Regions from separate parts of the Streptomyces sp. NPDC050211 genome, predicted to be linked through region 2. Evidence: riboswitches for the same ligand, from Rfam matches in the RefSeq annotation. Region 2 holds a riboswitch; the other holds the start of a gene.
What was found. A riboswitch is a leader RNA that binds a small molecule or an ion and turns the genes downstream of it on or off. The one in region 2 is predicted to bind cobalamin.

Region 1 (3,233 bases), on a different contig from region 2:
CCTGCTCGGCGGCGACCTGTACACGGCGTACACCTTCGTCGCCGTACCGGCGGCGATCTACGCGGCGGGCGCGGCCGGCTTCTTCGCGGTGCCGTACACGATCCTCATCTACCCGATGATGTTCGTCTTCCTGCCGCGCCTGTGGTCGGTCTCGCACAAGCACGGCTACGTCACCACGTCGGACTTCGTCCGGGGCCGCTACGACTCCAAGGGGCTGTCGCTGGCGGTCGCCGTCACCGGCATCCTCGCCACGATGCCGTACATCGCGCTCCAACTGGTCGGCATCCAGGCCGTGCTGGACGTGATGGGCGTCGGCGGCGGCGAGGACACCAACTGGTTCATCAAGGACCTGCCGCTGCTGATCGCCTTCGGCGTGCTGGCCGCGTACACGTACTCCTCGGGTCTGCGGGCCCCGGCGCTGATCGCGTTCGTGAAGGACGCGCTGATCTACATCGTCATCGCGGTCGCGGTCATCTACATCCCGATCAAACTGGGCGGGTTCGACGACATCTTCGCCAAGGCGAGCGCCGCGTTCAGCCAGACCAACCCGGCGACGGGCGCGCCACGCGGTGCGACGGTGCCGGGCGACGCGACCCAGTGGACGTACGCCACCCTGGCCCTCGGCTCGGCGCTCGCGCTGTTCATGTACCCGCACTCGGTGACGGCCGTGCTCTCCAGCCGCAGCCGTGACGTCATCCGCCGCAACTCCACGATCCTGCCGCTGTACTCGCTGATGCTGGGCCTGCTCGGTCTGCTGGGCTTCATGGCGATCGCGGCCGGAATCAAGGTGGAGAACGGCCAGTTGGCGATCCCGCAGCTGTTCGAGACCATGTTCCCCGACTGGTTCGCGGGCGTGGCCTTCGCGGCGATCGGCATCGGCGCGCTGGTACCGGCGGCGATCATGTCCATCGCGGCGGCCAACCTCTTCACCCGCAACATCTACAAGGACTTCATCAAGCCTGACGCCACGCCGGCGCAGGAGACCAAGGTCTCCAAGCTGGTGTCCCTGCTCGTGAAGGTGGGCGCACTGGTCTTCGTCCTGACCATGGACAAGACGGTCGCGATCAACTTCCAGCTCCTCGGCGGCATCTGGATCCTCCAGACCTTCCCGGCCCTGGTCGGCGGCCTCTTCACCCGCTGGTTCCACCGCTGGGCCCTGCTCGCCGGCTGGGCGGTCGGCATGATCTACGGCACAGTCGCCGCGTACGGCGTCGCCTCCCCGACCCAGGACCACTTCGGCGGCTCCAACAAGGAGATCCCCGGCATCGGCGAGATGGGCTACATCGGCCTCACGGCGTTCGTCCTGAACCTCGTGGTGACGGTCGTCCTCACCTTCGCCCTGAAGGCGATGAAGGCCCCCGAGGGCGTGGACCAGACAAGCCCGGAGGACTACACGGGCGAGGCAGGCGACCCGGGAGTCAAGACGGAACTGCCTCCGGCGACTGCCGGCGCCGTTCACTGAGCTGTACGTCAGAGCACGGGCCGTCGGAGAAATCCGGCGGCCCGTTGTCGTACCTGTCCGGCACACTCACCTGCATGGACATAGTGATCCGGCCCGTAGAACCCACCGAATACGGAGCCCTCGGCGACATCACAGCCCAGGCCTACCTCCAGGACGGCCTCCTGACCTTCGGCGAGAGTGACTGGTACCTGGGCGAACTGAAAGACATCGCGAAGCGCGCCGCCGACGCCGACGTCCTCGTGGCCACACAGGGCGACCAACTCCTCGGCGGAGTCACCTTCGTCCCCTCCCCCGGCCCCATGGCCGAACTCGCCCGCCCCGGAGAAGCGGAGATCCGCATGCTCGCCGTGGCTCACGCGGCCCGCGGCAAAGGCGCCGGAGAAGCCCTCGTACGAGCCTGCGTCGACCGGGCGAGAACCGCGGAGCGCACCGCCGTCGTCCTGTCGACCCAGCGCACCATGCACGCCGCCCACCGCATCTACGAGCGTCTCGGCTTCACCCGCGCCCCCGAACGCGACTGGAACCCGATCCCGGGCACCGAGTTCACTCTCCTCACCTATGAATTGACGCTCTGAAGTCACCGCGACACAACATATAGGGGTGTCACCAGAACCCGGCACAAGATGTATGCTCATGCTCGCTGTCGCCGCAGGGGAATCCGGTGCGAATCCGGAACTGTCCCGCAACGGTGTACTCATGCGTGTTCATACACGTATGGGAGTCAGTCCGAGGACCTGCCGACAGCGCGCCCGGCCACCCGGCCGGTGCGCCCGACGTCCGGGCCTCGTGGAATGGGCCGGTGGGCGCGACGCCATGTGCGCTCGTGTGCTGCCCCCTGCCCTCCGCAAGGCCCCGTGCCGAGCGAGGGAGAGCCCCACGTGACCATCGCGCCAGCCGAACCGGCCTCAGCGATCCAGGACACCGACGGTCCGGGAACCGCACTGCTGCGGACCCTGACCGAGCTGACCGCCGACCTCCCCGACGCCGACCCCGGCCGGGTCGCCGCCGCCGCGCTGCGCGGCAAGTCGGCCCGAGCGGACGAGTCGGAGTTGCGCGAGCTGGCCACCGAGGCCGCGGCCGGCCTCATCTCGGAGGACCCCGCGTACTCCCGGCTGGCCGCCCGTCTCCTGACGATCAGCATCGCCGCCGAGGCGGCCTCGCAGGGCGTCACGTCGTTCTCCGAGTCGGTCGCCGTCGGCCACCGCGAGGGCCTCATCGCCGACCGCACCGCCGAGTTCGTACGGCTGCACACGGCCCGCCTGGACCATCTGATCGACCGTGCGGCCGACGACCGCTTCGGCTACTTCGGCCTCCGCACGCTCCACTCCCGCTACCTCCTCCGGCACCCCCTCACCCGCAAGGTGATCGAGACGCCCCAGCACTTCATGCTGCGCGTCGCCGCCGGTCTCGCCGAGGACGACAGCGCGAGGTCCGTCGACGAAGTCGCCGCGCTCTACGGGCTGATGAGCCGCCTCGACTACCTCCCCTCCTCCCCCACCCTCTTCAACTCCGGCACCCGGCACCCCCAGATGTCGTCCTGCTACCTCCTCGACTCCCCCAAGGACGAGCTGGACTCCATCTACGACCGCTACCACCAGGTGGCCCGCCTCTCGAAGCACGCGGGGGGCATCGGCATCGCCTACTCCCGCATCCGCTCCCGCGGTTCACTGATCCGCGGCACGAACGGGCACTCCAACGGCGTCGTCCCGTTCCTGAAGACCCTGGACGCCTCGGTCGCGGCCGTGAACCAGGGCGGCCGGCGCAAGGGCGC
Region 2 (3,233 bases):
CCGCGACGTCGACCCTGTCGGCCAGGCCCAGCAGGGTGCCGAGCGTGGTGAGCGATGCCGACAGGTCGTTGACCCAGATGTTGCGGCCGTCGACGACACCGGCGACCAGCCGCTTGCCGGGCAGCCCGCCGACCGCGGCGAGGGCGTCCAGATTGGCGGCGGCGGCCTCGGTGAAGTCCAGCGCGAGCCCGTCGACCGGGGCCTTGGCCAGCACCGGCAGCGCGTCGCCGAGCCGGTCGAAGTACGAGGCGACCAGCAGCCTCGGCCGGTCGGTGAGGGCGCCGAGCTCCCGGTACGCCCGCTCGGCGGCGTTCAGTTCGGCCGGGGTGCGGTCCTGGACGAGGGCGGGCTCGTCCAGCTGCACCCACTCGGCGCCGGCGGCGCGCAGGTCGGCGAGGACCTCGGCGTACACCGGGAGCAGCCGGTCGAGGAGGGTGATGGGGTCGAAGTCGGCGGCCACGCCGGGGGCGGGCTTGGCGAGCAGGAGGTAGGTGACGGGGCCGACCAGGACCGGACGCGCCGTCAGACCCAGGGCGAGGGCTTCCTTCAGCTCGGCGACCTGCTTGGCGGAGTCGGCGGTGAACACCGTGTCCGGGCCCAACTCCGGGACCAGATAGTGGTAGTTGGTGTCGAACCACTTCGTCATCTCCAGCGGCGCCACGTCCTGGGTGCCGCGCGCCATGGCGAAGTAGCCGTCCAGGGCGTCCGCTTCGACGGCGGCCCGGTGCCGCTCGGGGATCGCGCCGACCATGACGGTGGTGTCGAGGACGTGGTCGTAGTACGAGAAGTCACCGGTCGGCACCTCGTGGATGCCGGCCCCGGCCAGCTGCCGCCAGTTGCCGCGCCGCAGTTCGGCCGCGGTGGCGCGGAGGGCGTCGGCGGTGACGCGGCCCTTCCAGTAGCCCTCGATCGCCTTCTTCAGTTCCCGGTGCGGGCCCTGGCGGGGGTAGCCGTACACGGTGGCCCGTGCTGCCGCGGCTGCGGGCTTGCTTGTCACGGAGATCTCCTTCGCGAGATGAATCCCTGAGATCCCGGAGACGGGACGAGAACGCGAAGGGTGACCAACCGGACGGCAACGGCCACTGGCCGTCCGCTCGGTGGTACGCCGACCCGCCCTCGAGGTCACCGGGATGTCCGCGCACGAGTGGTTCGCACACGGGCAGTTGGCAGGTCTTCGGACTCACGGGCACGTCTCCTCGTCGTACGAGGAGACATCTACTGGCCGTCGCTTCCCAGGTCCGCTTCATGGACCCAGTGCGTATGACGGCGGTCGTTCCCGTTCACCGCTGCGGGGCAGTCCCGGATTCCCACCGGGTTCCCTCTTGCGACGCATCCCGCCTGGCGGACGGGGGCGAACCAGCTGCGTCGGCCAGCTTAACCCGCAGGGGGCAACGGCTGCTCGAACCACACAACCTTGCCCGTGCTCACCCGAGTTGCCCCCCAGCGCTCGGACAGCTGGTCGACCAGGAACAGCCCGCGTCCGCCCTCGTCGCTCAGCCGGGCGTGGCGCATCCTCGGCACCACGGGCGAGTCGTCGCCGACCTCGCAGCGCAGCACGTCCGTGCAGAGTAGCCGCAGGGTGATCGGGCGGGAGGCGAAGCGCACGGCGTTGGCCACCACCTCGCTGACCATCAGCTCGGTGGATTCGAGCAGGTCGTCGAGGCCCCAGCCGTGCAGGGTCCTGCGAGTCAGCCGGCGGGCCTGGCGCGCGGTCTGCGGGCGCGGCGCCATGTACCAGTAGGCGACGGTCTCCGGCAGGATGCCCTCGAACCGGGCCGCTAGCAGCGCGATGTCGTCGTCGCGGTCACCGGCGCCCAGGGTGCCGAGGGCCTGGTCGCACAGGTCTTCCAGGGTCGGCGGCGCGGATCCTGAACCGGTCGCGCGCAGCCGGGCGCAGAGCCGCTCCACGCCGGTCATGACGTCCGAGTCGCGGGACTCGACCAGGCCGTCGGTGTACAGCAGCAGGGTCGCCCCGCCCGGCGCGTGTGTCTCGACCGACTCGAATCCACCGCTGCCGACACCGATCGGCGCTCCGGGCGGGACGTCCAGCACCTCGACGCCGCCGTCGGGACGCAGCAGCACCGGCGGCAGGTGGCTGGCGCTGGACGCGATCAGCCGGTGCAGGACGGGGTCGTACAAGGCGTACAGGCAGGTCGCGGTGTGCTCGCTGCCCAGGCGTGCCGCCTGCTCGTCGAGGTGGTGCAGCACCTCGTCCGGGGGCAGGTCGAGCCCGGCCAGGGTCTGCACGCTGGTCCGCAGCTGGCCCATGATCGCGGCCGAGGTCATGGAGTGGCCCATCACATCGCCGATCACCAGGGCCACGCGATTGCCGGGCAGCGGGATCGCGTCGTACCAGTCCCCGCCGACCTGCGCGGTCCGCGAGGCCGGCAGATAGCGGCTGGCCAGCCGGACCCCGGGCGGCTCCGGCAGCGACGGCGGGAGCATCGTGCGCTGCAACGTGTCGGCGACGGATGCCTCACGCTCGTACAGCATCGCCTTGTCCAGCCCGAGGGCGGTGTGGGTGGCGAGCTGGGAGGCCACCAGCAGATCGTCGCCGGTGAAGTCGGGCCGGTCGAGTCCGCGGATCAGGACGACGCTGCCCAGGGCGTGGTTGCGGCCGTGCAGCGGGGCGATGATCAGCCGTCGCCCGGGCGGTGCCGACCAGGGCATGTGCACCCTCCCGAGCAGCTCGGCCGCCGCCGGGGCGACGCCCGGGTCGTTGCCGAACACCGGCCGTCCGTCCTGCAGCAGCTTGGCGAGCAGTCCGGTGGCGGCCGGGTGTACGACCTCGGCCGCCTGGAGGGTGTGCGCGCTCGGCGCGGGCGGTCCGGAGCCCTGCTCGGCGGGGGTCCGGAGGGACGCGTGGTCCATGGTGTGCAGCCGCAGGATCTCCGGGGCGGCGCCGATCTCGTCGCCTATCGGCAGGGGAGCGTACAGGTGGACGAACGCGGTGTCGGCGAAGGCCGGGACGGCCGCGCGGCACAGTTCGTACAGCGTCTCGTCGAGGTTCATGCCGCGGGCGATCTGCCGGGTCGCGGCGTCGAGATAGCGGAGCCTGTCGGTCTGCGGCGGGGTGGCGTCTGGTCCGGCGGGAGCCTCGGCGGCCGGCAGGCGCACGGTCACCCCGCGGTTGTCGGAGCCGGACGGCTGCGGCCGATGCATGAGAGCGGCGGGTTCCTGCGCGCCGGGCGCCGGACCCCCGGTGTCGTCACCGGTTCCGAGCTGCTTCGTCA

Region 1: it holds a riboswitch for cobalamin, as region 2 does, so the genes downstream of both, AB0I98_RS11500 (ribonucleoside-diphosphate reductase subunit alpha) here and metE (5-methyltetrahydropteroyltriglutamate--homocysteine S-methyltransferase) in region 2, are expected to answer to the same signal.

The regions. Positions count from the first base shown of each region.
Region 1 is NZ_JBFALC010000008.1:193,249-196,481, forward strand. Features, by position in the region: gene mctP (monocarboxylate uptake permease MctP) at 1-1,462, shown strand, start outside; gene AB0I98_RS11495 (GNAT family N-acetyltransferase) at 1,537-2,037, shown strand; cobalamin riboswitch at 2,060-2,219, shown strand; gene AB0I98_RS11500 (ribonucleoside-diphosphate reductase subunit alpha) at 2,341-3,233, shown strand, end outside.
Region 2 is NZ_JBFALC010000003.1:32,071-35,303, reverse strand. Features, by position in the region: gene metE (5-methyltetrahydropteroyltriglutamate--homocysteine S-methyltransferase) at 1-997, opposite strand, end outside; cobalamin riboswitch at 1,148-1,376, opposite strand; gene AB0I98_RS04165 (SpoIIE family protein phosphatase) at 1,375-3,233, opposite strand, start outside.